3 regions of the Sedimenticola thiotaurini genome follow, and region 2 is predicted to be linked to each of the others. Evidence: predicted binding sites of a transcription regulator. Region 2 holds the regulator's gene; each other region holds the start of a gene.
The links. The regulator FliA, encoded in region 2, starts transcription of late flagellar genes. The targets are predictions, from matches to a motif close to GCTAAAGTTNNNNNNNNNNCNGCCGATA.
Positions count from the first base shown of each region.

Region 1: a site for FliA is predicted at 4,085-4,112, ahead of AAY24_RS10555 (methyl-accepting chemotaxis protein). Genes of this name have one in related genera too.
Region 3: a site for FliA is predicted at 8,500-8,527, ahead of AAY24_RS04700 (methyl-accepting chemotaxis protein). Genes of this name have one in related genera too.

Region 1 is NZ_CP011412.1:2,299,258-2,309,973, forward strand. It holds gene AAY24_RS10535 (2-dehydropantoate 2-reductase) at 208-1,143, opposite strand; gene AAY24_RS10540 (alpha/beta fold hydrolase) at 1,298-2,140, opposite strand; gene AAY24_RS10545 (cyclic nucleotide-binding domain-containing protein) at 2,328-3,044, opposite strand; gene AAY24_RS10550 (HD-GYP domain-containing protein) at 3,219-3,821, opposite strand; gene AAY24_RS10555 (methyl-accepting chemotaxis protein) at 4,277-6,049, shown strand; gene ylqF (ribosome biogenesis GTPase YlqF) at 6,171-7,094, shown strand; gene nhaA (Na+/H+ antiporter NhaA) at 7,361-8,488, shown strand; gene AAY24_RS10570 (serine/threonine protein kinase) at 8,509-9,888, opposite strand; gene AAY24_RS10575 (c-type heme family protein) at 9,899-10,716, opposite strand, start outside.
Region 2 is NZ_CP011412.1:1,596,188-1,606,903, forward strand. It holds gene AAY24_RS07225 (DUF2802 domain-containing protein) at 1-32, opposite strand, end outside; gene AAY24_RS19140 (hypothetical protein) at 39-212, opposite strand; gene AAY24_RS07230 (chemotaxis protein CheW) at 240-722, opposite strand; gene AAY24_RS18475 (chemotaxis protein CheW) at 794-1,516, opposite strand; gene AAY24_RS07240 (ParA family protein) at 1,513-2,313, opposite strand; gene motD (flagellar motor protein MotD) at 2,310-3,134, opposite strand; gene AAY24_RS07250 (flagellar motor protein) at 3,134-3,874, opposite strand; gene AAY24_RS07255 (protein-glutamate methylesterase/protein-glutamine glutaminase) at 3,876-4,934, opposite strand; gene AAY24_RS07260 (chemotaxis protein CheA) at 4,993-7,227, opposite strand; gene AAY24_RS07265 (protein phosphatase CheZ) at 7,240-7,953, opposite strand; gene cheY (chemotaxis response regulator CheY) at 7,988-8,362, opposite strand; gene AAY24_RS07275 (RNA polymerase sigma factor FliA) at 8,419-9,159, opposite strand; gene AAY24_RS07280 (MinD/ParA family protein) at 9,156-9,995, opposite strand; gene flhF (flagellar biosynthesis protein FlhF) at 10,030-10,716, opposite strand, start outside.
Region 3 is NZ_CP011412.1:1,058,450-1,069,165, forward strand. It holds gene purB (adenylosuccinate lyase) at 1-1,067, shown strand, start outside; gene AAY24_RS19560 (OmpA family protein) at 1,235-1,999, opposite strand; gene AAY24_RS04685 (YchJ family protein) at 2,342-2,833, opposite strand; gene AAY24_RS04690 (diguanylate cyclase domain-containing protein) at 3,035-4,441, shown strand; gene hrpA (ATP-dependent RNA helicase HrpA) at 4,457-8,365, opposite strand; gene AAY24_RS04700 (methyl-accepting chemotaxis protein) at 8,597-10,225, shown strand; gene AAY24_RS04705 (aminotransferase class V-fold PLP-dependent enzyme) at 10,304-10,716, opposite strand, start outside.

The sequences.
Region 1 (10,716 bases), 700 kb from region 2:
GTGGTCCCCGCGCGGGGTTTTATTCGGCGGTTGACCCGGCGATCCTGATTAACTGGTTCCCGTTTGCGCTGAAACCTTCGGTATAAACTTAACAACCCCATCGACCTGCACTCTCACTACAACATTTAAACAGTGGCCAAATGTTAACCGAAACAACCCGATTGACTATAGGGGGAATCTGAAAATCTGTGGACTGATAACTGACGTTCAGAAGGTCAACTCGCCACGGGCCCGACGCTCCAGGGGCATCAATGCACCGGTGATCAACTGATGGGCGGGTGTGGCCACGCCGTAGCGCTGCCCCAGACGCACCACGGCACCATTCCAGGCGTCGATCTCCGACGGCCTGCCCGCAGCGATATCCCGTTGCAGAGAGCTGGTACCGCCAGGTTCCAGGGCATCGATAAATGCCCAGGTCTGGGGGATCGTATCATCAGGCAGGTCGATACCGGCCGCCCGGGCGACCGCCCGGGTCTCCTGCATACAGGCTTCAATGATCGCACGCGTTTCCGGTTGCTCACGCAGAATGCCGATCGGCGCCCGGCTGATCGCCCCCAGTCCACCCCAGCCGGTGATAAACAGAAATTTCTTCCACATCGCCGACAGGATGGAATCGGGCAGCTCCACTGTGATACCGGCCTCCGTCAATGCCGTCGCCAATTGTTCCAGACGGGCGCTGGATGTGCCATCGAGCTCCCCCAGCATCAGGGTCGGTTCATGCCCGATATGACGAATCAGTCCCGGTCTTTCGATAAAACTGAATATTTTCGCCACGCCACCCAGCACCCGTTCCGGCCCGAGCACCTCACCCAGCCGGTCAGGGGCTTCCACCCCATTGAGCAGGGAGACAACAAAGGTATCCGGGCCGATCAGGGGCGCCATGGCCCGGGCCACCTCATCCACCTGCCAGTTCTTGACACAGACCAGCACCAGGTCCACAGGACCGATCTGCGCCGGGTTATCCGTAGCGGTTGGCGACGGAAGCGTGAAATCCCCGTTAATGCTCTCCACCACCAGCCCCTGTTGCTGCATCGCCTGCAGATGGGCGCCCCGGGCAATGAACCCCACCTGATGTCCACTATTGGCCAGGCGGCCGCCGAAGTAACCACCCACACCACCACTGCCATACACGGCTATTCTCATTCGAATACTCCTGGTTTTTCACTACCGCCCATTTCCGTTCTGACTGGAAATCCGGATCAGTCCCACCACTTCCCTATCATAGCGGCCCGCCGACATTTTTATCGGCACCGCCTGTGCCCATGCAATAAACCGCCGCCCAGGAGTGTCTTACCGATCAACTGGTCACAAAGCGGATAATCTCCTCAGCAATACGATCCGCCCCGGCGCCATACAGCATGGTCATGTGGTTACCCGGCACCGCGCAGTAGCGCCCCCGGGGCAGGGCCGCCACGGTTGCTTGCGCTTGTTCAGGCGGCAGCAGTGGCGGCGCACCGGGCAGACCGTAACTGCCGGTGGCATTCAACAGCAAGGTGGGTTGACCGATCAGGGGCAGTTTCTCCAGCCACGGCTCAGCCAGTACATGCTCCACCGCTTCGGTTATGGCTGCCGGTGATGAGCGGGACACCACACGACCATCCGGCAGCGTCTCCACATCGGCACGAAAATAACTCTCAATGGCCGGGTCCCACCAGTGATAAAAGAACGGCATCACTTTCACTGCAGCCAGGTAGGTCTCCCAGGATGGCACCGGTTTACCCAGTCGATCAATGGCCGGTTGTATCAGCTGCCGGGTATCCGGATGCATCTCTGCGGCGGCATCTATCACCACCAGTCTTTCCACCCGCTCCGGGTAGTGCGCCGCCAGGTAGAGGCCCAGCAGTCCCCCATAGGAGTGGCCACCCAGGATCACCCGGTCCAGCGCCAGCTGATCCAGCAGACCGATAACGTCCGCCGCATGATCGGCCAGGCTGTATCCCGTCTCCGGTTTGTCGCTCAACCCGCGGCCACGCAGATCCAGGGCCAGCAATCTCACCGCCGGCACCAGTCCGGCAGCCACCAGGCCATCGAAAGCGTGCGCATTGGCGGTCAGGCCGGGCATAAGCAGTAAGGTCACCCCGTCCGATTGATAATCCAGATAGTGCAACCTGATGCCATTTGCCTGTCGATATTGATCCACATGTCCCCCGGTATTAATCAACCATTCAAGCAGCCTGCAGGTATCGTCCCACGGCCCGCCTTTTAAGGGATAGCACGTTTTGTGGAATCAGCCTACCGCCGCCCGAGCGGTGAGGCTCCATCGCCATTGGAACAAGTGGGATAGTCGGTACCCTTTGGCTTGGATTTCCCCGGGCCGGGGCTTTCGATCAGGTGTTAGGGCCAGTGGTTCGATCCGATGCATCCAACACCGCGCTGAAACCACAGAAACGCCGCAATTTAGAAACGGAGGCGATCTGAACCTGTTTGTTATCGATCTCCACACCCTGCTCCCGCAGCGCGCTGAATGTGCGGGAGAGCCCCTCCTGCGACATACCCAGAAGAGCGGCCAGCATCTTTTTACTGTGCGGAAGGGTAATCTGGTTTTCGCCCCGCTCCTGGTCATGGGCCAGGTCCAATAGGAAAGCCGCCACCCGTTGGGCAGTGGTACGCAGGCGCTGGTTCTTCACCTGCCGCACCATGCTGCGGTACTGGGTGGAGAGGGTCGCCATCATCCTGAGACCGAGGTCTCCTCCGTGGCGGATCAGTTCAATCAGCTGGTCACCGGGTATCTTGAGTACGTGCGCCCGCTTGACAACCTCCGCCGACATCAGAAACCGCTTGCCGGTGATAACCGCGGCAAGGATAAAGGAGTCACCCGGATAGAGTATCTCTATCACCGTCTGCTGTCCGCCGGGTCCCTTGGCAGTCATCTGTACCAGGCCGGAGATCAGGATATAAAGGTAGTCCGCCCTGTCTCCTTCACGGAACAGATAATTTCCTTTTTCACAAACTGATTCCTGGGTGTGCAGCGCCACCAGTTCAAGGTCGGCACGGCTCATATCAGAGAAAAGCGGAATCTGCTCCAGTACGTTGGCTGTTATCATATTGCGTGAGTTTTTATTCTGGTGATCCGCATCCCGGCTCCGATCTGCTCCCTGCTGAAACAGTAGAGACTAACACATTATGCAGTAAAGGCACCGGAACCAGCCTCCTGAAAACGGGCACACCATCCGGGTGGCGTGGTTGGTCGCTTGCAGCGGCATAGGGGCTTAAAATGTTCACCCAATGGTCCTGTCGCTCCCTTTCTGAACCAGCAACTCCAGCTTGTTCACCAGATAGGGGTCAAGTTTGCTTCCGGCCTCGCTCGACATAATATCCAGCACCGCGCTAACAGAACGGGCTTTATGATAGGGGCGGTAATTGGTCATGGCGTCAAAGCTGTCCGCCACGGAGATAATGCGGGAAGTTATCGGTATCTCCTCTCCCTGCAAGCCGTCCGGATAACCCTCACCATTGAAAAACTCATGGTGATGCCTCACCGCCTTGGCCACCCGCTCCCCCGCCTGGAGGTTCAGCTCTCTGACGATGCCCTCCCCCTTTACGGAGTGGCTTTTCATCACCTCCATCTCCGCCTCCGTGAAATGTTCCGGCTTTAACAGGATATGGTCGGGGATGCCGATTTTACCGATGTCATGAAAAAAAGCGCCCAGTTCCAGTACGGCCAGTTCGGCCTTCTCAAGAGAACAGGCGAGACCGATCAGCCGGGAGAACCCGACTACGCGCCGGGAGTGAGCCTGGGTATGCTGGTCCCGTTCATTCAGTGCCACTCCCAATGCCCGTGAGCCGGGATCAAGGTCGAGGTGGTATTGAAACTCGATCATATCTTGCATTCTCTCCTGGCGTGACCAACATTTCCGGGACACCTGCGCCGCCTGATACGCCGTTCACCCTCCTCTGGCCCCCCCGGAACTCACAGCATCCAATGTGCCGGTATCTTACCAACTATGGTGTATCAGTGATATATCAGATCCGGCCAGTACCTGACACACCGGCAGCACCATAAATTCCCGCAATGGTTTAGGCTGACGGACACCTATCGGGGCGGTTCCAAATAGGGCGAGCGCTCCTTCACCCACTGGAGAGGATTAAAGAATTTCGATCTACGACCGAAAACCTGATAGGCCCGCATACAGGAGGACCGCCCACTGCGGATCGACTAAGGGAAGACCAACAGAGCTCATCGCCTAGACGGTCACTGACACGGGAACTGTCACAGGAGGAGGAATCGGGAGTGACAACTTCCAACGCAATAATTATTAAGATCAGAGATCGCACCATGAGCCTATACACTCAAATCGAGAAGCTTTTTTTCCACACACTCACCCGTAAAATCGTCGGCAATGTGGTTTTCCTGCTGCTGTTTCAGCTCCTGACGTTCTGGCTGGTCTACGAAAACATCAACGATATGCGCGCCCTGTTGGTCGACAACCCAGCCGGCATCGCCCTGCTGGATCGCCACCTGACAATCATGCTCGGTGCCACCCTGCTCGCGGTTCTGGTCGCCGTCGGCATCATACTCTACATGCGCCACCTGTTTCTGCGTCCGATCCAAGGGATCACCCGGATACTGGACGGGATCACTGAAAATGATGGCGACATCTCAGCCACACTGCCGATCACGACTCAGGATGAGATTGCTGATATGGCCAACGCCTACAACCATTTCGCCGAGAGTCTGCGTAACATTATCGACAACACCCGCCGCCGCACAGTCAGCGTGGCGGTGGGGGCGACCCGATTGGACAAGATGCTCCATTCCGCCCACCTGCGGGCCGATCGCCAGGAGATGAACGCGACCCAGGTATTCCAATCCAGCGGAGAAGCGACCCGAGCCATTGATGAAATTGCCCGCCACACCAACGCCATATCGGAACAGAACAGCGCCAACCTGAAAGAGGCCAACCACTCGTCAGAGCGGCTCACCACCGTGACTGAACAGGTGGCCGCGGTCAGTAAACTGTTGGAGGGCTTTAACGAAACCGTCAACCTCCTGAGCAAAAACTCGGAAAACATCCGCACCATACTCTCCATGGTCCAGGAGTTTTCCGATCAGACCAACCTGCTGGCACTGAATGCCGCCATCGAGGCGGCCCGGGCCGGTGAACACGGCCGGGGGTTCGCGGTGGTCGCAGATGAGGTACGCAACCTGTCCCACAAGGTCAACAGTGCCACGGGGGAAATCAGCAAGAATATCAATGAGATGTCCCATCTGGTGGAGAACACCAAGACCGGCACCCAGGAGATCAAAAGCTATACGGAGAACACCCAGGCGGTGGTCGCTGAAACCGCAACCCAGTTCCACCGGATGATGCACGATTTTGAGGCGGTCAACAGCCAGCTGATCGAGATCAGTGCCGCTATCGAGGAGCTCTCCATCACCAATCAGGAGTCCCATCGCAACGTCAGCGAGATTGCCGAACTGAGCAAAAGCATTAAGACCGACATGGATGAGTCAGAGAAGCACTCGGACGAGCTGGAAGTGGCTACCGAACAGACCCAGGAACTGCTCTCCCGGTTCATCATCGGCCACGGCGGTTTTGAAAATATCATCCAGACCGCCCGCGGGTGGGCCGCTGAAGTGCAGGAGGCGCTCAATGGGCTGGCCACGCGCGGCACCAATCTGTTTGACACCAACTACCAGCCGGTGCCCAACACCAATCCGCAGAAATACAACCTGCCTTACGTGCACGCTTTCGAGAGTGTCATTCAGCCGATGATCGACGCTTTCATCAAAGAGCGTCCGGAATTCATCTATGTGGTACCAGTGGATAAGAATGGCTTTCTGCCGGCCCACCACAAACACCTGTCGAAACCCATGACCGGAGATTTCGAAACCGACAACCTCAACAGCCGGCACCTGAAGATATATAACAACAGCCGGGCGGAGAAGCGTCGCGCCGCTAACACCGAACCGTTTCTGCTGCAGACCTACACCCGGGATACCGGGGAGGTACTCAACGATCTCTCCCTGCCCCTGTATATCGAAGGCAAACACTGGGGAGCGCTGATTCTTGGCTTTACCCCGGAGCGATTGCTGGAGGACGGCTGAGCCGGGAGACCCAACCGGGCGCATAACCGGCCAAACCACCCACACCGGTCGTCGAACTTCGGTATACTGGCCCGCCAGACAGCGTCAGGCGGGCTGACAACAGCGGCGACAGGTAAGACCCATGCAGATTCAGTGGTATCCGGGCCACATGCACAAGGCCAGCAAGCAGATCAGGGAGACTCTGCCCAATGTCGATGTCATTATCGAGGTATTGGACGCACGCATCCCTTTCAGCAGCACCAATCCGATGCTGTCGACTCTGCGAGGCGACAAGCCCTGCATCAAGGTTTTGAACAAGAGTGACCTGGCCGATCCGGAGATCACCCAACTATGGCAACACTACCTGGAGCAGGAACAGGGAGTAAAAAGCCTGGCCATCAGCTGCCAGCAACCAGCCACGCTGAAACAGTTGCCGCAACTCTGCCGCCAGCTGTTCCCGGCCAAAGCCGGGAGCGTCAAGGGTGTTCACGCCATGATCGTGGGTATCCCCAACGTGGGCAAATCGACCCTGATCAATATGCTGGCCAACCGGACCATCGCCAAGACTGGTAATGAACCCGCCATTACCAAGGCCCAACAACGGATCAATCTGGGCGATGGACTGATTCTCTGGGATACCCCCGGCGTACTCTGGCCCAATATCGAAAACCGCAACAGTGGCTACCGCCTGGCCGCCACCGGCGCCATCAAGGAGACGGCCATGCAGAATGACGACGTGGCCCATTTCGCCGCCGAATACCTGTTGGCCACCTATGCAGCCAATCTCCGGGAGCGTTACCGGCTGGACCAGCTTCCCGATGCAGAATATGAGTTGCTGGAGCAGATCGGCCGCAAGCGTGGCTGCCTGCGCGGCGGGGGCCGGGTCGACATGGAGAAGGCCGGCAAACTGCTGCTGACCGAACTGCGCGCCGGGAACCTGGGCCGGATCACCCTGGAGACACCACAAATGATGGCACGGGAGCAGGAAGAGACCCGTCGCCTCCAGGCGGAGAAAGCGGCCCGGCGGGCGGCCCGGAAGGCGCGTCGTTCATCAAAAGGAAAATAGACCCACCAGGTCCTCAATCGCTGATCAGCGGATATTTCGTCGGCACTGTGCAGTTTACGGGGTTGAGCTGAATCCAAAGAATCGGCAAAATTTAGCGTTTTAGATCATGCGCCGTGGCCCTCACAGCACATGGTCAGGCTGCTTAGCCAATAATCAGGGGCTATACTTTCCCCTCCAACCAGACACCTAATTCATCCATGGTCATCCTAAAAGAAACATTTATTACTGGCTTTTTCCGGCTCGAATCGGCGGGCGGCATTATCCTGATGATTGCGGCAGCATTCGCCATGGTTTGTGCCAACACGCCACTGCAACCCTACTACTCCCTGATCCTGGACACCCAGGTGGCAGTCAGTGTTGGCACCTTTGAAATTGCCAAACCTTTGCTGTTGTGGATAAACGATGGCCTGATGGCGGTATTTTTCTTTCTGGTCGGGCTGGAGCTGAAGCGGGAACTGATGGAGGGGGAGCTGGTCGACCCACGCAACATAGTCCTGCCGGGCATCGGCGCCATCGGCGGTATGGCGATACCGGCAGCTATCTACATCTTTTTCAACCTGGATGACAGCTCCGCCATGTCCGGTTGGGCCATACCGGCGGCAACTGATATCGCCTTCGCCCTGGGCGTGCTGGCACTTCTGGGATCCCGCGTCCCTACCGCCATCAAAATTTTTCTCACCTCGCTGGCAATCTTCGATGATATCGGCGCCATCATCATCATCGCGGTCTTCTACACCGCCAAGATATCCCTGACCTCGCTACTGATCGTGGCCTGCTGCATTCCCCTGCTACTGCTGTTCAACCGGCGCCAGGTGGAATCAAAAAGTCTCTATATGCTAGTGGGACTGATCATGTGGGTGGCGATGCTGAAATCGGGGGTACACGCCACCCTCGCCGGCGTCATCCTGGCGATGTTTATCCCGATGAAATCAAAAAGCGACCCGGAACGGTCGCCGCTCCGGGAGATGGAGCGGGACCTGCACACCGTGGTGGCCTTCTGGATACTACCCATATTCGCCTTTGCCAATGCCGGCATCACCCTGACCGGAGTCGGCGCAGAGCAACTGCTGCATAACGTGCCGGTCGGCATCGCCCTGGGCCTGTTCATCGGCAAACAACTGGGGGTATTCGGCTTCTGCTGGCTGGCGATCAAACTGAGCCTGACGCGCCTGCCCCGGGGAGTCTCCTGGAGCTCGCTCTATGGTACGGCTGCCCTGTGCGGTATCGGCTTCACCATGAGCCTGTTTATCGGTTCCCTGGCGTTTGAAGAGACCGATATCAACCGGGTGTTTGACGACCGACTTGGCATTATCATCGGCTCCCTGGCTTCCGGCCTGTTCGGGTACCTGATTCTCAACAAGAGTTTGCCAAGGCGGGCCGCGGACAGGGATTAGACTCCGCCCACATCCAGGGATCAGGTCTTGCTCAGAAATTCGACCCGCTCCGCTTCGGTGGGGATGTTGCTGGCGAGACGCTGACAGAGGTCTTCGTAAGAGTGACTTTTGGCCAGACACCTCTTCAGCAGGTGCTGTGCCAACGGCCCCACGTAGAAGGCCAGCAGTCTGGCCAGCCTCTCGGTGGCGGCCTGATCCAGGGTGGATGAAAAGTCCGTTGCCGTGGTTCGATTCAGCTCAGACGTCTCTAACGGCCTGGCGGCCGACCTGTTCAATACCGTGGAATCCTGACTGAGTACCGTCCGTGCCCTGACCAGAAACGCCTCCCGTTCCCCTACATCACTGATATGGGTTGCCAGCGACTGCACCAGTTCGTCGGGCGATGAAACCCCACTGAAAGACTTTTGCACCAGAATTCCGGCAATGGGTCCGACGTAGCTGGTCAGACTATGCTCCAGCTCATGCAGGGTATCCATGGAGACCAACTGCCCTGTGGCCGGCGAAACTGACTCCCGGAGTGGTTTCTGATTGACCACGGTCTGGGCTATGCGCGCGCTGGTATCGGGCGCTGCACCGTTATCACCGGCCAGGGCCTGTAAACTGTCCAGAAACACCTGGGCGGAGGAGAACCGCTCGGCTATCGACTCGCTCAGGGCCTGGCGAATTATCGACTGCAAGCGGTCACCCACCAACTGCCCCCGCTCGGTCTCAAACACCTTGTCAATGAACTGGTGAATCGGTACCGAGTAGAGCTCCTTAGGGGTAATACGGGCCCCGGTAAGCATCTCCAGCAGGACCATTCCGGTGCTGTAGATATCGGCCCGCTGATCCACCACCTCGCCCCGCAATCCCTCCGGGCACATGTAGTTAGGGGTACCCACCATGTTGCCGGCCAGAGTGAGATCGGATTGATCCAGCCGCGCCACGCCGAAATCGGTCACCTTGACCCCGCCACTGTCCAGCAAAATGATATTTGCCGGTTTGATATCCCGGTGTACCACACCTTGAGCATGGGCAACCACCAGCGCCTTCAGCACCTCCATGGTGATAAACAGCGCCTCATCCTGGGAGAAGCGGTGTCCGCTGGCGAGGAAATATTTCAGTTCCTCGCCCTGGACATACTCCATGACGATATAATCCTGCTCCCGGTAACGCCCCAGCTCGAATATCGCCACAATGTTGGGGTGAATACAACGGGCCGCCGCCTGTGCCTCCCGTCGGAACCGTTCACCCAGGTCCCTGCCATGCTCACCGGTACAGTGATGGGCATGCAGGACTTTTATCGCCACATTACGCTCAATATCCGGGTCAAAGGCCTGGTAGACCACCCCCATGGCACCCTGACCGATAACACTCTTAATCTGATATTTGCCCAGTTTTTCCGGCATGTCAGACATCATCAAACCCCATCTACTCCAGCGTGTCGTTCAGCATGTTCACGGCGCTGCCGAGACTGCGTTGCATCCGGTTGAAAGACCGTCCCAGTGAAGCAATCTCATCCTTCCCGTGAACCGTCAATTCCGGCAGATCCAGGGTACCTGTACTCACCTTGTCGGCGTGCTCCGCCATCTTGATTACCGGTGCGATAACAAAACGGTGCAGCAGCAGATTAAGGGCAAATCCCACCACCAGAAACACCCCCAGCAGGGCCCCCATAAACAGGTAGAACTCATGGTGGGCCCGCTGCAGTGCCACCGATTGAGGAACCGTGACAATCTGGGCACCGATCACCTCGTTCAGCTGCCAGCCAAATCCGTTCGAGTTACCATACCGATCCAGTAGTCCGGCCGGCGCAGCAGCCGGCGTGGAGTGACACACCAGACAGCTGGGATTGGTAATCCGGATGGGCCGGCTCAGATAGAGGGTTTTGCCGATCGGTGTTTCCCGTTCACCCACCATTTCCGGAATATCGTGGGTGCGGAAGTGATCGATAATATCCACTTCCCAATCGGTCGCCCTGTTCAGCGGATTGGTCGGATTCAGGGCCGCCTCCTTGTAAGAGTAGTTCGGTCGCTTCTGTTGCAGATTATGCACATACTTGGATGCCGCGTAGGCCGGCACCGTCTGCACCACAAAGTCGCCCGAACCAGCCGAGATCAGTGGTCGAACCTCGTCCACGGTGTAATCCCGTACCGCCAGCGTACTCTCCATGAGAATCGCCGCCGTCTCCAGAACCTCTTCCCGTGCATGTTTTATCTGCAGATCATAGGCAATGAGACCGGCCACCA
Region 2 (10,716 bases):
AGGATCAGGGAAAGAAGCGTGAGGATTTCCATAGTCAGTCAAGCATAGTCGTCGATCTGCGGATGTCTATCGCCCTCATCAGGGAGTGGCTCCTGAACCGGCTTTTTATCTTTTTTCCCTTTCGGGTCGGCCTCGGGACGCTTGCGTCGGGACTCATCACGCCGCACAGGCCAGGATGGCTTGATCGGGGTTGGCTGGCTGATTTCCGACATGATTCACCTCCGGGTACCATCTTCCATTCAGAACATTCCGACCTGATCCCACTCCTCTTCGCTCAACAACTTGTTCAGATCGACAACTATGAGCAGATTGTTTTCACGGGTGGCCACACCCTGGATAAACTTGGAGCTGTCCTCATTCCCCACATTCGGCGCAGAGTCGATCTCCGACCCCAGCAGCTCCACCACTTCCGCAACGCTGTCCACCAGGATACCCACCACCTGATCTTCCGATTCAATAATGACGATTCGACTCGCCTCATCAATATCACCGGGAGGCAGTCCGAACCGACTACGGGTATCAATCACCGTAACCACATTGCCGCGCAGATTGATAATACCGAGAACATAAGGCGGCGCACCAGGTACCGGAGCGATCTCCGTGACCCGCAATACCTCCTGTACGTGCATCACATTGATGCCGTAGGTTTCATCCTCAAGGCGAAATGTAACCAGTTGATAAACCGGATCATTTACTGAACCTTCGGCAATGCGAGTAGTCATGACTGCACCTCTGCTTCAATCAATTATATGTCATTTTCCAGGACATCCCGGGTACGCCCGGCTCCAGGATTCTAACGCTGTTCCACCATCTTCAGCAGCTCGTCAACATTCAGCAGCACACTCAACTGCTCAATGATCGTTCCAGCCATCCAGCCACGGGAGCCGTTTTTCCTGCTCCAACGCACGTCCTGTTTTTCCAGGGTCAACGGGCTTAACAGACTATCGCACGCCAGTCCCCAACGGCCATCACCGATGATCAGTATATGGCTACCGTTAGGTCGATCTGCCGAAGCCTTCTCCAACCGCCCCGGCATGATCAGCTGGGCGGTATCGATGACCACTACGCGCTTCTCCCGATGGATAAAAACTCCCATGGACCAGTCAGGCTGTCCCGGCATCCGCATCAGATCCTGCTGCCACTCGGCTATACTGCAAAGCGATACCAACGGGACCACCAGATTCATGCCACGCACCTTGAAAGGCAGACACTGGAACCGTGACATCCCCCAGGGGGGGATAATCTCCCCTGCTTCAACCGGCCCCTGTTCGGGCTCTTCCAATGGTGTATCGACCGCCTGGGGAATTTCTACAGCGGTCGACTGCCGGGGGGAATCGAGGGTCTGCACGCCCTGGCGGATCTCCACAACCGGTGCCAACCGGGGTTTTTCCGGTGCCGTTACCGGGGGCGGCTCGTGGTACTCCTCCACTTCGCTGAGCAGGGCGGCCAGGTAGCTGTCCACGGCCTGCTCCGGCGCATGCAGCACCGGCCTGGAGTTGTCGGAGTTGCTGCTCATCGCGCTACTCCGGAAGCGGGCATCGGCCTGGGCTCACTCATCAGCAGTTCGAGCAGTGAGGAGTAGGCCTCCACACCCCGGCCACGCGGGTCCGCCACCGGTGGCGGTAAACCCACTTTGCTTGCCTCCCGGAACCGGGTATCTACCGGAATCACACCGTTCCAGATATGCTCCCCATAGGTGTCCCTGAGTACCCGCAGGCTATCCACTGAAGCCCGGGTGCGACGATCAAACATGGTGGGGACTATGGTGTAGGGAAGTGGCAATGAACGCGCCTTAAGCACCATATCCAGGGTGTGCAGCATCCGCTCCAGCCCCTTCAGGGCAAGAAATTCAGTCTGCACCGGGATAATCAGCCGTTCACAGGCGGCCAGTGCATTTACCATGAGTACACCCAGCATGGGCGGACAGTCGATCATGACATAGTCGAACCGTCCGGCGAGCGACTCAAAGGCCCGCTTCAACACCAATCCCATGCCGTCCATCCGCCCGGCCTGCCGCTCCAAAGTGGCCAGGGCCACCGACGCTGGCAACAGCTCCAATCCTTCGGTACCGGTCTTGTACAGCAGTGTCGCCGGATCGATGGTGGTTTTCCCGGCTGCCGCCTGGAACAGACTGTAGGCACTCTCTTCAATGGCATCCGGATCATATCGGAAGTAGCTGGTAAGCGAACCGTGCGGATCAATATCCACCAACAGCGTACGAAACCCCCACAATGAGAGCAGCCCCCCCAGGGTAACCGCCGTGGTGGTTTTGCCCACCCCCCCCTTCTGATTGGCGATGGTCCATACTTTCACTCGCCACCCCCGCTATCCAGAGCCTCTTCGCTATCATAGGCGGCATCGGGGACCTGCTGCGACATGATAAACAGGTTCACCCGGCGGTTTCTCCTTCTACCCTCTGGGGTATCGTTGCTGGCCAGCGGACGGAACTCACCATAACCGATTGCGGCCATCCGTTCCGATGCCACACCCAACTTGGCGAAATAGTGGACCACACTGGCAGCACGGGCAGCGGAAAGCTCCCAGTTGGAGGGGAAGCTGATGGTACTGATTGGCACATTATCGGTGTGACCTTCCACATTGATCATGTTACTGAGTGGCTTGACGATCAACACCACTTTGCGCAACGCTTTCAGGGCCTCTCTGGAGAGTCGGGCGCTGCCGCTGGCAAACAGCATGCTGCTCTTCATCTCCACACCGATGCCCCGTTGTGTGCGGGTTACCTTGACCAGCCCCTGGTCCACGTAGTCCAGCAGTGCCTGCGACAGTTCATCTTCCACCGCTTCCAGGGGGCGATAACGGATCTGGGTTGAGCCGCTCACTTCCTCTGTGGGTATGCTGCTGGGCTGAATCGGTTGCGGCAGGAACGGTGCGCCAACCTGTGGTTCAAGACTCCGCAACTCCTCCCCGACCTGAATCGGATCATCGGTGCGAATCGGGGGGGCGACAAAGGCTTCGATCAGGGTATTCGACAATACCCGGTACTTACCATCATTGACTGATGAGATGGAGTACATGACGACAAAGAAGGCAAACAGGAGCGTGATAAAGTCGGCATAGGAGACCAACCATCGCTCATGGTTCTCCGGCTCTTCCTGTCGTCGTCTGCGGGCCATCAGATAATATATCCCTGCAACTTCGATTCGATATTGCGCGGATTCTCCCCTTCGGCGATGGAGACAATACCTTCCACCACCATCTCCCGGAAGTGGGTCCTGGCCAGCGCCAGTGTCTTCAGCTTACTGCCGAACGGGATCAGAAACAGGTTGGCCAATCCGACACCATAGATCGTTGCCACGAACGCTGCGGCAATCCCGCTGCCGAGTTTGCTGGGGTCTGCCAGGTTCTGCATCACATGAATCAGACCCAGTACTGCGCCGATTATACCGATGGTGGGTGAGAACCCTCCCATACTTTCAAATACCCGTGCAGCCTGGAGATCATGGTGCTCACGGGTCTCGATCTCCACCTCCAGGATGTTCCGGATCACTTCCGGTTCACTGCCGTCTACCAGTAACTGCATACCCTTGCGAATGAACAGGTCGGGCTCCTTCTCGGCAATATCCTCCAGCCCGAGCAAACCCTCTTTCCGGGCCACATTGCTCCAGTCGACCAGCTTCTTGATGGTTTTATCCAGGCGTTGTTTCGGGGGTATAAAGACCGCTCCGGCGGAGCGCAGCGCATGCAGGAAAATCGGCATCGGTGTCTGCAGCATAATGGCGCCGATTGTGCCGCCAAATACGATAACCAGTGCCGGCCCATTGGCCAGCGCACTCGCCTCGCCCCCCTCCAGGGCATTTCCCCCGAGGATGGCGCCAAATGCGACGATAATGCCTATTATACTGAGATAATCCACACTACACCGCCTTGATCAGGCTGGGCCCGATATCCGCCAGATCGAGCACCCGATCAGACAGCCCCGCCTTCTCCACCGATTGGGGCATGCCATATACAACACAACTCTCTTCGCTCTGCGACCAGACTGTCGAGCCACCCTCCTTGAGGGCCCGCGCCGCCTGTTTCCCATCAGCCCCCATGCCGGTCAGGATGATGGCCAACACATCACTCGGCATCAGCCGCGCCGCAGAGCCGAAGCTCACATCGACACAGGGACGATAAGTCTGATCCGCACTGCTCTCCTTGATTCGGATCACGCTATCCTCACCGCGTCGCTCCAGAATCATCTGTTTTCCGCCCGGAGCCAGATAGGCGTGGCCGGGACGCAACCGATCCCCGTCCGCCGCCTCCTTGACAGCCACCGCACTCTGGGTGTTGAGCCGTTCAGCATAAGCCGGCGTAAAGCTGGCCGGCATATGCACCACTATCAGGATCGGCAACGGAAAATTGGCCGGCAGCGCGGACAGCAGGGTCTGTACCGCCACCGGGCCACCGGTGGAAGCACCGATCGCCACCAGTTTGTAACCACCCCGGTGGACCGGGGCTGCGACAGCGGGGCGGACTGGCGGCTTAGTGGCCGGCTGAGGCCGCAGTAGCGTCCCCAGGCGCCGGTTCACCCCACGGGAGCCGATCGCGAGCACACGCCGGGCCAGCAACTTCGATGCCTCCTGGCCATTACTCCGGTCAAACTGCTTGGGCAGAAAGTCCACCGCCCCCGCGTCCAGTGCGTCGAGTGTCGCCTTGGCACCTTCATGGGTCAGCGACGAGAACATCAGGATCGGTATCGGGTTCTCCGCCACAATACGCCGCACCGCACTGATGCCGTCCAGTACCGGCATCTCCACATCCATGGTGATCACATCGGGCTTGAGCCGTCGGGCCTCGATAATGGCGCTCTGGCCGTCACCGGCAAACCCCACCACCTCGATCATCGGCACATCGCCCAGCATCGAGGCAATTCTTCTGCGAAAGAAGGCGGAGTCGTCCACCACCAGCACACGAACCCTGGAGGCAACCATTTAACCGTTATCCTCCATGTTGTGAGCGGCAAACTGCCCCGGGTTACGATAGTTGTGTTCAGCGACGAGCATATTTCCTCAGTAATCCTGGAATATCGAGAATGAGAGCGATATTGCCATCCCCGGTGATGGTAGCACCGGCCATGCCGTCCAATCCCTGCAGCAGCGCACCCAACGGCTTAATGACTACCTCCTCCTGTCCAATCAGGTGATCCACCACCAGACCGACCTGGGTATTCCCTACCGTGACCACCACCACATGACCGGTTGATTCCCGGTTATCCCGGTTGCTGTTGGGAACCAGCCACTGGTGCAGATAGAACAGCGGCAACGCCCGCTCCCGCACCATAATAGTCAATTGACCATCCACCACATTGGTCCGTTCCAGGTCGAGATTGAATATTTCCACCACGTTGGCCAGCGGCAGGGCAAACGGCTGGGTACCCAGCACCACCATCAGGGTCGGCAGGATTGCCAGTGTCAGCGGAAGTTTAATCGTAATCAGACTGCCCTTTCCGTACTCTGAATCGATCTCCACCTGGCCATTCATCTGGGCGATACGGGTCTTCACCACATCCATGCCCACGCCACGCCCGGAAACATCGGATATTTCGGTCTTGGTTGAAAATCCGGCCGCAAAGATCAGGTTATAACACTCTTTCTCATCCAGCCGTGCCGCCGCCTCTTCATCCATCATGCCTTTCTCGACAGCCTTGCGCCGCAGCACATCGGGATCCATACCCTTACCGTCATCAGCAATGGTCAGCAGAATATGATCACCAGCCTGCGCGGCGGAGAGCACCACTTTACCCACCCGTGGTTTACCGGCGGCTTCGCGCTCTTCCGGACTTTCGATACCGTGATCCACCGCGTTGCGCACCAGGTGAACCATGGGATCCGACAACGCCTCCACCAGATTTTTATCCAGATCGGTCTCTTCACCGTGCAGTTCAAGGTCGATCTCTTTCTTGAGACTGCGAGCCAGATCCCTGACCACCCGGGGAAAGCGGCCGAAGACCTTCTTCACCGGCTGCATCCGGGTCTTCATCACGGAGTTTTGCAGGTCAGAGGTCACCACATCCAGGTTGGCCACCGCCGTGGCCACCTCTTCATCCCCCAGCTTGGCCTTCAGGGTCTCCAACCGGTTGCGCACCAACACCAGCTCACCCACCATGTTCATGATGTCATCAAGCCGGGCAGTGTCTACCCGAATAGTGGTCTCTGCCGGCGGCTGTTTGCGGGCGTGTGCTTGCGGGTCATCCGTTCGTTTAGGTGATTTTGACGCTTTGGCCGGCGCTGGCTGTTTGATTGCAGGCGCCGGTTTTGCGGCGCCTGACCCAGTCGCTTGTGCCGGCGCAGCTGCCGGTTTAGCCGAGGCCGGGGCCGACTCGCTGGCCGGAGTTGCCGCCGCTCCATTGATTGCGCCAAACTTGCCCTTGCCATGCAGCTCATCGAGCAGCGCCTCAAACTCATCTTCGGTGATTTCATCCGAACTGGCAGAGGCCGCAGCGGGGGTCTTTGGTGTGGCCTCGCCAGCGGCCTGTTGCTCGGCAGCGGGCACACCATTGAATTTCCCCTTGCCGTGTAACTGATCCAGCAGGGCCTCAAACTCTTCTTCCGTAATATCGTCACCGTCAGCCGCCTGTGGCGTTGCTGCCGATGTGGCCTCTTCCGATACCGGCACACCGCCATGTTTGCCGGTGCCGTGCAGCTGATCGAGCAGCTTTTCGAACTCCTCTTCAGTGATCTCATCACCACCGAGAGCAGGATCTGACTGGGGGGCATCCGCCCCCTCGGCCACCATCTCCTCGACGGTGACCGCCTGTTCCGGTTCCGGTTCCGCTTGCGGCGCCGGTGCCACGGCAGCCTGATCGACCTGTTGCGACGCCTCGACAGACTCGCCGGCCGGCACCGCCAGTTGATGCAGTGTCTCTATCAGCTGGGCATCCGCCTCGTCCGGCTCTTCACCGGACTGGACCAGGGCAAACATTTCGTTCACCACATCCAGCACCTGTAACACGGCGTCCATCAGTACCGGATCAACCTGCCGTTGTCCCTGACGCAATACGTTGAAGACATCTTCCGCCCGGTGACACACCGTCACCAGGGGATCAATACCGAGGAATCCGGCACCACCCTTGATGGTATGAAAGCCGCGAAAGACTGCATTGAGCAGGTCATAATCATCGGGACGATGTTCCAGATCCACCAACTGTTCATTCAGTTGCTCAAGTATCTCCCCGGCTTCAATCAGGAAGTCCTGAAGGATCTCGTCATCCATATCAATGGCCATACTTCCACACCTCTAAAAGCCCAAACTGGATAGCAGATCGTCCACGTCATCCTGCCCGTTGACCAGATCACCCTGATCAATTCCGGGAACGCTCGGCCCTTCCAGTTTATCTGCGTCTTTTTGTTTTTCTGGCAATTTGGAACCCGATATCCGGACCAGCTGCACCAGCTTGTCCTCCACATCGTGCACCAGGGTAATCACCTGCCGGATAATCTGGCCGGTCAGATCCTGAAAATCCTGTGCCATCAGCACATCGGTCATGTGGGCATGCAGCTGTTTCGATCGTTCACTGGTCAGATTCAGGAACTCGGCCAGTTCACGGCTCAACTCTCTGAAATCGTCCACCGAGAGTTCACGCTTGCGGAACCGCTCCCACTGTTCCGATATTTCACTTGCCCTGCTGCCCAGTTCAGCAGCCAGGGGCAGGCTGGCTTCCACCGCACCCAGCGTGGTGTTGGCAGATTTCTCCGTCATGCTGATCACATAGGTGAGTCGCTCACTGGCATCCGGAATATCCACCTGGGCCATCTCGTTGATGCGTGGGTCCAGCAAAAATTCATTGATCGCTTCATGCAGTTCGCGGGTCAGACGACCCACTTCCAGAAACAGTTTGCTCTCAATGCCTTCGGTGAGCTGAGAGCTAACATGGATCGCCTCCGCTTCGTTCCCTGCTTCCAGGTGAGCCACCAGTTGCTTGGCCAGCATCAGACGTTCGTCAATGTCCATGTATTTCTCCAGACGGATTCGTCATGATTGCCGCTCAGCTATCTACACGTTCAAAAATCTTGTTGATCTTCTCTTCCAGGGTCACCGCAGTAAACGGCTTGACGACATAACCATTGACTCCGGCCTTGGCCGCCTCGATGATCTGCTCACGCTTCGATTCGGCGGTTACCATCAGCACCGGAAGCTTGACCAGGTTCGGATCGGCACGCACTGCCTTGAGCAGATCAATACCGGTCATGCCGGGCATATTCCAATCGGTTACCAGGAAATCAAAGTTACCTGACTGCAACATGGGTAACGCGGTATTACCATCATCTGCCTCCTGGGTATTGGTGAACCCCAGGTCCCGCAGCAGATTCTTAATAATCCGTCGCATTGTGGAGAAGTCGTCCACAATGAGAATCTTCATGTTTTTATTCAAGGCAACCTCCAAACTCGATGCCATTATTTGTTTTTACCGACCGATCAGAGTTTGTCTGCATCGGACAACCAATCTGCTAGACGGGCACGTAACCGCAGTGTTGCCTGGCTGTGAATCTGGCACACTCTCGATTCACTGACCCCCAGAACCTGTCCAATCTCCCGCAGGTTCATCTCTTCATCGTAATAGAGTGCAATCACCAATCTCTCTCGTTCCGGCAGACCGGCAATCGCCTCTGCCAGGGCCTGTTTGAATGCATCCCGCTGCATCCCCTCGAACAGACCGGCCGACTCAGTGTTGTCGCCATCAAACGGAAGCTCGCCAACTGCCTGCAACTCTTCAATACTGAAGATTCTGCAACCGGCGGCATCCTGCAGGATCCGATGGTACTGGACCAGATCCATATCCAGCACTTCAGCTACCTCCACATCCCGTGCGTCGCGGCCCTGTTCATTTTCGATGGCCCGCATGGCGTCTGCCACCATACGCGCCTTTCGGTGCACGGAACGGGGAGTCCAGTCGCTACGCCGGATCTCGTCCAGCATGGAGCCCCGGATTCGGATCCCGGCATAGGTTTCGAAACTCGCTCCCTGGCTGGGATCATAATTCCTGCTCGCTTCAAGCAGGCCGATCATTCCCGCCTGAATCAGATCATCCGCCTGCACATTGGGCGGCAATCGGTTCATCAGGTGGTAGGCAATCCGTTTGACCAGCGGCGCATGTCGATCCACCAGCGTATCCGCATCCATCTCCTGGATGGCCGTATAGCTAGCAAGCCCGCTCACCGGCTCATCTCCTGATTCTGGCTGCTGTACTGGATCAGCCGCTCCACGAAGAACTGCAGATGACCACCAGCGCCATCCGGTACAGGCCAGTTATCGGCCTTCTGCGCCAGATTCTTGAATATTTTTGCTATATGGCTACGCGGATTGGCCTGAACCACCGGTTTTTGTGATTTCACGGCCTTTCTGAGATTTTCGTCATACGGAATACTGCCCATGTAGGTGAGCATAACATCCAGGTACTGGTCCGTAACCCGGCACATCTTGTTATACAGGTTGCGCCCCTCTTCAGCACTGCGGGTCATGTTGGCCAGGATTCGGAAACGGTCCAGACCATACTCCCGATTCAACAGCTTGATCATGGCGTAGGCATCGGTAATCGACGCCGGTTCGTCACACACCACAACGATAACCTCCTGTGCCGCCCGGCTGAAGCTCACCACCGTATCCGAGATACCGGCTGCGGTGTCGATAATCAGTACATCCAGATCATTGCCGACATCACTGAAGGCCCTGATCAATCCGGCGTGTTCCGCCGCGCTCAGCTCAGCCATCTGCTGAACACCCGAGGCACCCGGCACAACCCGAATACCCGCAGGCCCCTGCAGAACCACCTCTTCCAGGGTGCGCTCACCGCTCAATACGTGGGACAGGTCATACTGGGGATGTAAGCCGAGCACCACGTCGATGTTGGCCAAACCGAGGTCGGCATCCAGCAGCATCACGCGACGCCCCATTTCAGCCATTGAAACGGCCAGATTGACCGATATGTTGGTCTTTCCAACGCCGCCCTTACCTCCGGTAACGGCGATCACTCGTACAGGTCTGGGTTGTACCATGCGTCTTAATCCTGCTGCTTGATCTGTAATTGCGTCAGCCATGAGCATTTGCTCTCGCACCTCCGAGGGCCAGTGCCAGGTATTCATCGGAATACCCACCTTCTCCGGTACTACAGGCGACCGCCTTGCTGACCAGTGTGTGTGAACGGGCCAGGTGCAGATCTTCCGGCACCTTCTGGCCATCGGCGACAAATGCCAGCGGTAACGCCTTATGGATCAACGCGGACAGCGCCCCGCCCAGTGAGCCGGTCTCATCCACCTTAGTGAGAATACAGGCCTCCGGCCTGGCAGTGCCAAAGGCGCCGATCGTCTGGATCAGAGATGAGTAGTCGGTGGCCGCAGAGAGGGTGAGAAAACTGCGCACACCCTGTCCGGCCACATCCAGCATGGAGAGCTGTTCACTGAGCCTGACATCCCGCTGACTCATTCCGGCGGTATCGATCAGGACCAGTCGCTTGCCGGTCAGGCCGTTCAATGCAACAGCCAGTTCCTCCCGGGTACTCGCCGTGCGCACCGGCACGTCCAGTATTCTGGCGTAGGTGTTCAACTGCTCCTGGGCACCGATACGGTAGTTATCGGTCGAGATCAGTGCGATCTGATGGGTGCCGTGGCGCAGGGCGAAACGGGCCGCCAGCTTTGCCACCGTGGTGGTCTTGCCTACCCCGGTGGGTCCGATCAGGGCGAATACGCCACCCTGCTCCAGCAGATCATCGCCCACTGT
Region 3 (10,716 bases), 540 kb from region 2:
AGCGCAAGATTGCCGGCAACAGTGAACTGGAGGCGATCAGTGAGTTTATCCATTTTGCCTGTACCTCGGAGGATATTAACAATCTCTCCCACGCCATCATGCTGCAACAGGGTCGTGAACAGCAGCTGCTGGCGGAGATGGATCAGCTGATCGCTGCCATCCGCGATCTGTCCCATGCCCATGCCCATATCCCCATGCTCTCCCGCACCCACGGCCAACCTGCCTCCCCCACCACCCTGGGCAAGGAGATGGCCAATGTGGTCTACCGGCTCAAGCGCCAGCGCGACCAGGTCGCCGGTGTCCCCCTGCTGGGCAAGATCAACGGCGCCGTGGGCAACTACAACGCCCATCTCTCCGCCTACCCGGATATCAACTGGGAGCAGTTTGCACAACAGTTCGTGGAATCCCTGGGACTGGTCTGGAACCCCTACACCACCCAGATCGAACCCCACGACTACATGGCGGAACTGTTCGACGCCACCGCCCGCTTCAACACCATCGCCATCGATTTTTCCCGGGATGTATGGGGCTATATCTCGCTCGGTTACTTCAAGCAGCGGACCATCGCGGGCGAAGTTGGCTCATCCACCATGCCGCACAAGGTCAACCCGATCGATTTCGAAAACGGTGAAGGCAACCTGGGTATCGCCAACGCACTGTTCAGCCACCTGGCCATGAAACTGCCGATCTCCCGCTGGCAGCGGGATCTGACCGACTCTACGGTATTACGCAACGTGGGCGTTGGGTTCGCCTATACCTCCATTGCCCTGCAATCCATTCTGAAAGGTATCAGCAAGCTGGAAGCCAATGCAGACGCACTGGCCGCCGACCTGGATGGAAACTGGGAAGTGCTGGCTGAGCCGATCCAGACGGTAATGCGCCGCTACGGTATCGAGAAGCCGTACGAAAAGCTGAAGGCACTGACCCGCGGACAACGGATCAACGCCGAGCAGCTGCGCACATTTGTGGATGGACTGGAGATTCCTGAAGAGGCCAAGGCAAGCCTCAGGAAACTGACTCCCGACAGCTATATCGGCAACGCTGTGGAGCAGGCCAAAAAGATCTGAACGACAACAATATCCGGGCGGGACAGGATCGGTGGCTTCGGTCACCTCAACAATACCCGAACCCTTGCCCCTCCCAGCCAATCTATCCTTTCACGGCACAAAAAAACCGGGGCTGAACCAGCCCCGGTTTTTTTCGGTACCTTGCCATTTCTGGCAGGCTCGCCGATTTACTTCATGATGACCTGGAACTCCACGCGACGGTTCATCGAACGGCCTTCCTTGGTATCGTTGCTGTAGGCGGGCTGTGACTCACCGGCACCACGCGCCTCCAGTTTACTGGCATCCGCACCCTGGCTGATCAGATAGTTACGGACGGCGTTGGCACGACGCTCCGACAGCCCCTGGTTGTAGGCTTCAGAACCAATGCTGTCAGTATGACCAGTGACAATCACCGACTTGACAGCATCCTTACCCTTGAATTTGGCATAGCTGCTGTCCAGTACTTCAGCAGCACCGGATTTCAGCTCAGCACTGTCAAAGTCAAACAGCAGAACGTTATCGATCACGACATTTTCGACCTTGGTCATCGGCTTCATGACTTCGCAGCCGTCCTGGTCAACCTTGGCGCCAGCCCGGGTACCGGGACATTTATCCATGTAATCAGCGACACCGTCACCGTCCGAGTCAAGCGGACAACCGGAAGCGTCTACCGGTGCACCACGGGGGGTATCCGGGCAGCGATCCTTGTCATCAGTCACGCCATCACCGTCGGAATCGACCATCACCATGTCACCACATGCTTCCAGCTTCTCCTGCACACCACCGGCAGTTATCCAACACTCACCCGCAGAGTTTTTAACTACGCCCCGGGCAGCATCGATTGCATAACGGTTGTGGTGGTCAGCCAGACCAGTGGTGGACATAACCAAGCCGCCAATCAGGCCCAAGGGGGCGAGCATTGCGGCGATCTTTTTGTGTTTCAATTGAGCCATTTTTTCCTCTCTATTATTAACTATGGCGCCTGATGCTGAGACATCTTCTGCCCTGAAGTGATGATTCGAACAATTTTCAAAATAACGTATTACTTTAAGCCTTGCTCTATATCGTTTCCATACGAGAAGCTTGTCACAGCATCTTCGGAATATCTATAGTATGAAACAAAATATTACAATTGAGCGTATACCTGCTGAATAGAGTGGTTATAGCTGCTCCTTGCGTTCGGCCCCTTGGTTTCGTTCCGTACTATACACCCCCCGATCACGCTGAATTGCGCACTCGTAGCCCCAAGTATAGATGTTCCCCGGGAAATGTCAGGATGAAGTAGCCAGGCAGATTCATGCCGATCCGCAGCACTTTTTGTACTTTTTTCCACTGCCGCAGGGACACGGGTCGTTTCTGCCGATCTTTGGGGAACTATTGACCCGGGTGGCTGGCGGGACCAGTTCACCTTCGACAAAATACCAGACACCATCCAGCTTGCTGAAACTGCTGCGTTCATGGTGTTGACGGATGACACCCTTCTCTTTATAGGTGGCTATAAATTCAACTTCGCCGTCCTGATCCTGCTCACCACCCCGCTCACTGGCCACGATCTGCAATCCGAGCCATTGTGAATTTTCTGCCCAGCGTCGCGTAGCATGCACATCATGGTCATCCCGGTGCTCCGGATGGAGACTGCTGTTGAGAAACTCGACTTGTCCGGAGGCAAAAGCACAATAGCGTGCCCGCATCAGGCTTTCCGCCGTCGCGGCATTCTGCTCGCCGTTAATCACCGGATCACAACAATCCGCAGCCTGTTTGCTGGAACCACATGGACAAAGCGACATCTAATCAATCTCCTGGATAAGTTAGTAACCAAACCTGTAAAGTATGCAGTCAACCGACTGCCGATACCAGATCTGGATAGCAGATTGGCCATTTTCCCATCCTGCTGCTTATCCGGTATATTGATACTATCCAAATGCCGCACCACAATGTGACAAGGCATGGGCATCTCCCAAAACAGAGATTGTGGTGGACAAGCATAAATGAGACAAACCTATTCACCCTTTGTTCTTGGCGCCATCGCGCTGATTATCTCCCTGGGTGTTACTTTTTTAATCGCTTACGACCAGACCAGAAAACATGAGCAGGTGAGTAGCAACCAGACCCTCACCTACCTCAGTTCCGTACATGCCCGCCTGGAAAGCGCTTTTAATTCCACCATTTACCTGAACCGAGCCCTTTCCATAATCATTACCGCAGAAAACGGCATCAGCCAGGAAAAGTTTCATCGCATCGCCCGTGAGCTAATGGACGACAACCCCTATGTCCATAACGTGGCTGTGGCCGAGGGTTATGTGATCAAACTGGTTTATCCACTGGCAACCAATAAGGCCATTCTGGGACTGGACTACACCCAGATACCTTCCCAGTACGATGCGGTAAAACGCGCTATCGATACCCGCAAAACCGTGGTGGCTGGCCCATTGGAGCTGGTCCAGGGCGGCCGGGCCTTTATCAACCGTACGCCAATTTTCAAATCATCCTTTTCCGGAAAAGCCGACTCCGGCGATTTCTGGGGTATCGCCAGCATGGTGATCGACATGGATGCCATCTTCAAATTTGCTGACTTACCGGAGCCAGGTGCCAGATACCGGATTGCAATCCGGGGCAAGGATGGCCTGGGTGTGGATGGTGAGGTTTTTTATGGGGATCCAGCCCTGTTTGAACAGGATGCGCAGTTGATGGATGTCACCTACCCCAACGGCTCCTGGCAACTCGCCGCTGTTCAGACCAGCGACCATAGCCCGCTGACAGAGAATCTTCTGTGGATCATGATTTTCGGCGTCCTGACCTCACTCCTGGTGGCCGTGCTGACGGTTATCATCTATCGCAACAGTCTCCGTATCAAGCATATTGCCATGCACGACCAGCTGACCAGACTCCCCAACCGGTTGCTGTTCGATGAACGGGTTTCCCAGGCGCTGGCCCATGCCAAACGCCATCAGGAGCAGGTGGCGATTGCGGTGCTGGACCTGAATAAATTCAAACCGGTGAACGACACATACGGGCACCTGGCCGGAGACTATGTGTTGCAACAGGTGGCAAGCCGTATCCGCACGACCCTGCGCCAGGAGGATATTGTGGCGAGGACCGGTGGTGATGAGTTCACCATACTGCTGGTGGGGATCAATTCACTTCAGGATATCAACATCATCGCCACAAAACTGGCGGATCGACTGCATGAACCTTTTATATGGAAGGGACAAAAACTGAGTGTCGGAGTCAGTATTGGCATAGCGCTCTACCCCACCCACGGAGATGACCTTACGGAACTGTTCCACCATGCAGATATCGCCATGTATCAAGCCAAACACGCCCCGGATACCAGCTGGCTGCTGGCCGGGCAACCGATGGAAAACCAGGCATCCGATGCGCCCCAAACCCCATAGACCGGGGCCGTGAGTCTACAGACCCAACTCCTTCCAGCGCTTCTCAATCCGTTTGACTGAGACCGGGTAAGCGGTTTTCAGTTCCTGGGCAAACATAGAGACGCGCAACTCCTCCAACTGCCAGCGGATCTCCTGCAACCGCTGATCCGACTTGCCATCATCCTGTAGTCGGCGATCCCGTTCCAGCCATTTCTGATAAAGCGTATGCATCTCTCCCATCAGTTGCTGATCCCGGGCCGCTGCATGGTTAAGCTTCTCCAAGCGCCGTTGCAAGGCATCCAGATAGCGTGGCATCTGGCGCAACTGTTCCGGTGGCGTCTGTTTGAAAAAGCCCTTGAATACCAGTCGATCCAGCTGCTGACGCATATCCGTCAACGAAGAGATCCAGTTGATCTTGTTACTGGCGGCGAGCTTTTTCGAAAATTGCTGATACTTTTCCAGGATCTCCGCTGCCAGCCGGGTTACCCGGTTGGCGGTGGGCACCAACTGTGGTTTGCACTGCTCGATGCGCTGATTGAATACCTGGGCATCCCGGATCTCCGGTTGATCGGCAATAAAGGTGAGGTCGACAATGAGAGCAACCAGTTCCTGCTCCAGATCAACCTGGCTGGAACGATCCCCCCCGGCGGGCTTTGGCGCCTTGGCATACTGAAGACGCATTTTCTGCAGTTGGGGAATATTCCGCCTGATATAGCGGATATCCTTGGCCAGTCTGAGCATCACCAGACGTCCAACACCGATGCGATGCGCGATTCTGGCGTTCTGTTCAGAATCCACCACACGCACATCCACCCCCTGCCCGTTCTCCACCAGGGCGGGAAATCCTGGCAGTTTGATGCCGGCCCGCTCCAGCGTGACCGACCGGGGCAGTGGACCAAAGTCCCAGTCCGTCACCCCTTCCCGCTCCAACCCGGTTTCGCTGGTTGGGTGGAAACCTGTACTCCCCTGGCTGGCGTACTGTTTTTTCAACTGCTGTAATTCTCGCCCCTCTCCCAGTGCACGCCCCTGCTCATCCAGCACCTGAAAATTCATCCGCAGATGCTTCTCCAGATCACTCTCCTGCCAGGCATCTTCCGGGATGTAGACACCGGTCATCTGGTGCAGATGCTCCGACAACTGCCGGGTAAGTGGCTTATCCGATGGAGTCATCACCTTGAGACAGGCGTCGGCATAATCAGGCACCGGCACGAACGATTTACGCAGGGATTTCGGCAGGGACTTCAACAGGGCGATAATCCGCTCCCGCAACAACCCGGGCACCAGCCAGTCGGTATGGGCCTCCGATACCTGGTTGAGTACCGCCTGGGGAATCCTGAGACTGACCCCATCTGCCGGGTCAGCGGGATCAAACCGGTACGCCAGTGGCAGACGCAGCCCGTTCATGGCAAAGGTGTCGGGATAGAGGTCAGCCGTATCGTCGGCGCTGTTGACCATCAGATCCTCCATGCGCATATGGAGCAGTTTAGGCTGTTCTCTGCTCGCTTCCCGCAGCCACTTTTCAAACTGGGCGGCGCTGTAGATACGGGCCGGAATCCGCTTGTCGTAGTAGTCGTACAGTGTCTGTTCATCCACCAGCAGATCGCGCCTGCGGGTCTTCTCCTCCAGCAGATGAATCGAGTCGATCACCTGTCGGTTGTGTCGCCAGAATGGTGCCCGGGTCTGGAAATCCTGATCCACCAGGGCGGAACGGATAAATATCTCCCGCGCCTCCACCGGGTTGATCGGCCCGTAATTGACCTTGCGCCGGGGAATTATCGGCAGACCAAACAGGGTGATCCGGGTATAGGCCGCCACCTGGCCCCGTTTCTTCTCCCAATGGGGTTCGGAATAGCTCTGTTTGATCAGGTGCCCGGCGATCGTCTCGACCCATTCCGGCTGGATTCGGGCAACGGTGCGCGCGTAGAGTTTGCTGGTCTCGACCAGCTCCGCCGACACCACCCATTTCGGTTGCTTTTTAAACAGGCCCGATCCGGGAAATATGGAAAAGTGACTGTTTCTGGTACCCAGGTACTGGCGATTCTTGCCGCCCTGCTGCATACCGATATAGCTCAACAAGCCACTCAGCAGCGAACGGTGAATCGCCTCATAGTCGGCCGGTTCCTCGTTCTCCCGATAACCCATTTCGTGCAACTGGCCACGCAGCTGGTGGTGAATATCGCGCCACTCCTGCACCCGGGTCCAGGAGAGAAAGCGGCTCCGGCAGTGGGCCTGGAATTTACGCCGCGAAAGGTGTCGCTGCACCTCTTCCAGGTGCCGCCAAAGGTTGAGAATAGTGAGAAAATCGGACTCTTCGTGGCGGAATTCACGGTGCGCCTCGTCCGCTGCCTGCTGTTTCTCCATGGGACGCTCCCGCGGATCCTGCACACTCAGGGCCGCGGCGATCACCAGCAGTTCATTGAGACACCGGTTTTCCGTCGCTGCCAGCAGCATCCGTCCCACCCGGGGATCCACCGGCAGGCGGGAGAGCGCCTTACCGATGGCTGTCACCTGGCGATCACCGGTCATCGCGCCGACCTCTTCCAGCACCCGGTAGCCATCTTTAATCAGGCGGCTGTCCGGCTTATCAACAAAAGGGAACTGTTCAATATCCCCGAAACCCAGCAACTGCATCTGCAGAATGACCGAAGCCAGGTTGGTACGCTGGATCTCCGGTTCGGTAAATTCGGCCCGGGCGCTAAAATCCTCCTCGCTGTAGAGCCGGATGCAGACACCTGCCGCCACCCGACCACAGCGCCCCTTGCGCTGATCCGCACTGGCCCGGGAGATCCGCTCCACCGGCAGGCGCTGAACTTTGCTGCGATGGCTGTAACGGCTGATCCGGGCATAGCCAACATCGATGACATAGCGGATACCGGGTACCGTGAGCGAGGTCTCCGCCACATTGGTAGCCAGAATAATGCGCCGGCTGCCGCCGCTGCGGAACACCCGCGCCTGCTCGGCGGGACCCAGTCGCGCGTATAGCGGCAGCACTTCGGTCAATGGCAGTTTATGCTTGCGCAGATTTTCGGCGGTTTCACGGATCTCCCGCTCACCACTGAGAAACACCAGGATATCGCCCCGGTCGATGCGGGACAGCTCATCCACCGCCTCCAGGATGGCTTGTTGAAGCGCATCATCCCGCTCCCCACCCCCCTCATCCTGGGGCGGCCGGTAACGCACTTCCACCGGATAGGTTCGCCCGCTGACGTTAATAATGGGTGCATCCCAGAAGTGCCTGGCGAATCGCTCCGGATCGATGGTCGCCGAGGTGATGATCAGCTTCAGATCGGGACGTTTCGGCAGCAACTCCTTCAGGTAACCCAGCAGAAAATCGATATTCAGACTACGTTCGTGGGCCTCATCAATAATCAGGGTATCGTATTCGTTCAGGTAGCGATCCTGCTGGATCTCCGCCAGCAGCATACCGTCTGTCAGCAGCTTGATGTGGCTGTTGGGCCCGACCCGGTCATGAAAACGCACCTTGTAACCTACCGAATCCCCCAGTTCCCGGCCCAGCTCTTCGGAGATACGGCTGGCCAGGGCGCGGGCCGCAATACGGCGCGGCTGGGTGTGACCGATGCGGCCAAATATACCCCGCCCCAGTTCCAGACAGATTTTCGGTAACTGGGTCGATTTGCCCGAACCGGTCTCACCGCACAGAATGACCACCTGATGCCCGGCAATCAGTTCAGCGATTTCCGAACGTCGTTCATTAATCGGCAACTCATCCGGAAAATGGGCTGCGGGGAGCCGTTGCCGGCGCAGCTCCACCGCCTTGCGGGATCGCTCAATCCGCTCCTGAAGGCGTGTCAGCTCGGCCTCCGGGACCTGACCGTCGCGCTGTTTTCTGCGCAGGTTTCTGATCTGCCGCCGCAATCGGTGGCGATCCTGAATCAGGCAACCATCCAGTATCTCCAGCGCAGGAATTGTCGACTCTACCTTCACAACAGGGGGCCCATTTCATAAAAGAGCGGCTATTTTACAGATTTGCGTTGCTTGCACACAGATTCCTCACCCCCAGCACGGGAATGGCATGGATATTGATACAGGTCATTTATGGTGCAATTAGAAATTCAACACCTAAAGAAACTGCCCAACAAGTCGAAATAAAAACTGGAAAGCAACCGGTTTTTTTAGTCCTTACCTTTTTGAAACTGATACTTGCGGGATTCCTAGATGAAAAAAGCCAGTAATAATCGCGCCAGCGGTCTCTCCATCAGCACCAAAATCGACCTTGCATTAGTCGTGCTGTTTTTGATTATCCTGATCGTCTCCGCGCTCTATCAGTTCAACAGCCAGCGGGATCTGGTCGAGCATATGGTCATGGATCAGACAGAGACCCTGGCAGACTCCTATTTCGACAACGTCAACACCCTGATGTTGACCGGCGGCATGGCCAACAAGGAGATCCCGCGCAAAAAGGTCATCGCCCGGGAAGACGTACTGGACGCCCGCATTATTCGCGGCAAGGCGATAATCGACACTTACGGCGCTGGCACTGAACAGAACGAGATCCGGGATGATCTGGACAAACGCGCCCTGGCCGGTGAAAAGATCGACGAGCTTTACAGAGATGAGAACGGGCGTGTGCTGACCGTGATCCTGCCCATGTTTGCCAAGAAAGATTACCGCGGCACCAACTGCCTGCTCTGCCACCCGGTTCCGGAAAATGAGGTGCTCGGCGCGGTGCGGGTCGATTACTCCCTGAAGATACTCGACGATAAAGTGCTCAAGGAGCTGTGGACCAATATCGGCCTCAACTCTGCCCTGTTGATCGGCGGGCTCATCATCATCAGCTTCATCCTGAAAAAGCTGGTCGTTGCACGGCTGCGTCGGGTCACCGAATTGGTTCGCACGATTGAGCGGGAATCGGACCTCGGTCTACGGGCGAGTGACCACTCCAGTGACGAACTGGGGCGGCTGGCACAGGCCATCAACCTGATGATGGAGAAGTTCAGCTCCATCATCAACCATGTCAATAACTCGACTCAGCAGCTGGCTGAGGAGTCCACCCACCTGACCGACATCACTACCCAGAGTATCGAGGGTGTGCGGCGCCAGCAGATGGAGAGTCAACAGGTGGCCACCGCCATGACCGAGATGGAGGCGAACTCCAACGAAGTGGCCAGCAGCGCCGCTAACGCCTCGGATGCCGCCAACCATGCCGATACAGAGGCGGCCGAGGGCGGCAAGGTGGTCAGCAGCGCCATCGCCAGCATCAACGCGCTGGCCAGTGAGGTAAACCAGGCGTTCGACGTAATCCGACAACTGGAAGCGGACAGTGACGGTATCGGCAAGGTGGTGGAAGTGATCACCAATATTGCCGAACAGACCAACCTGCTGGCCCTGAATGCGGCTATTGAGGCGGCCCGGGCCGGCGAACAGGGGCGTGGATTTGCCGTGGTGGCGGACGAGGTGCGTACCCTGGCAACCCGCACCCACCAGGCCACCCAGGAGATCCAGGGAATGATCGAAGGACTGCAGCAGCAGTCCCAGAACGCCGCCAACATGATGTCCCAGAGTCAGCAGCGGGTGGAAGCCACTGTCGCCGAGGCGGGCCATGTGGGTGAATCCCTGAATAAGATCACCCACTCCATCAACACCATCAGCCAGATGAATGAGCATATCGCTACTGCCGCCCAGCAGCAGAGCATGGTGGCCGGCGAGATCAGTCGCAACATCACCGCGATCAGTGACGTCACCGGGCAGACCGCTGATCACTCGGAGCAGATCGCCCAGACCAGCAAACAGCTGGCCGGACTGGCTTCTGAATTGCGCGAAGAGATGGCACAGTTCAAGGTCTAAGCGACCGCTACAGATTCCGCATCGCGGCCACTTTTAGCCACCGCGATGCGGATCTGTTGTGAGTCCAGACGGAGTCTGTCAGTCCTCAAGGCTCTCCCGGGTAACTAGAAAAAACTGCAGCGCTCCCTGGTCCCCTTTCAGAGTTATCTCGTCACCACCAACATCTTCCAGTCCCGCGGCATATCGATGGGCCGCCGCCAGATTAGCGCTGTAGTGCTGCTGCCGTTGTCGGGGGGAGAGCTGTTCCCCTGATGGAGAGGAGTTCGCCAGCGCCTCGTCCAGGGAAAGGCGGACTGTGGAGCGGACCTGCCCGGCGTGGTGCCAGAGACCGGTGGCCGAATCAAACCGGTACAGCGGCAGAAACCGATAACCGTACTCGGCTGCAAACTCCACCGCATCCAACAGATAGTCCACTTCTGCCTGGTCAAAAAGATAGTGAAAACCGATCCGGCACCAACCCGGCTTGATCCCACAGTGACCATCCGCGATAA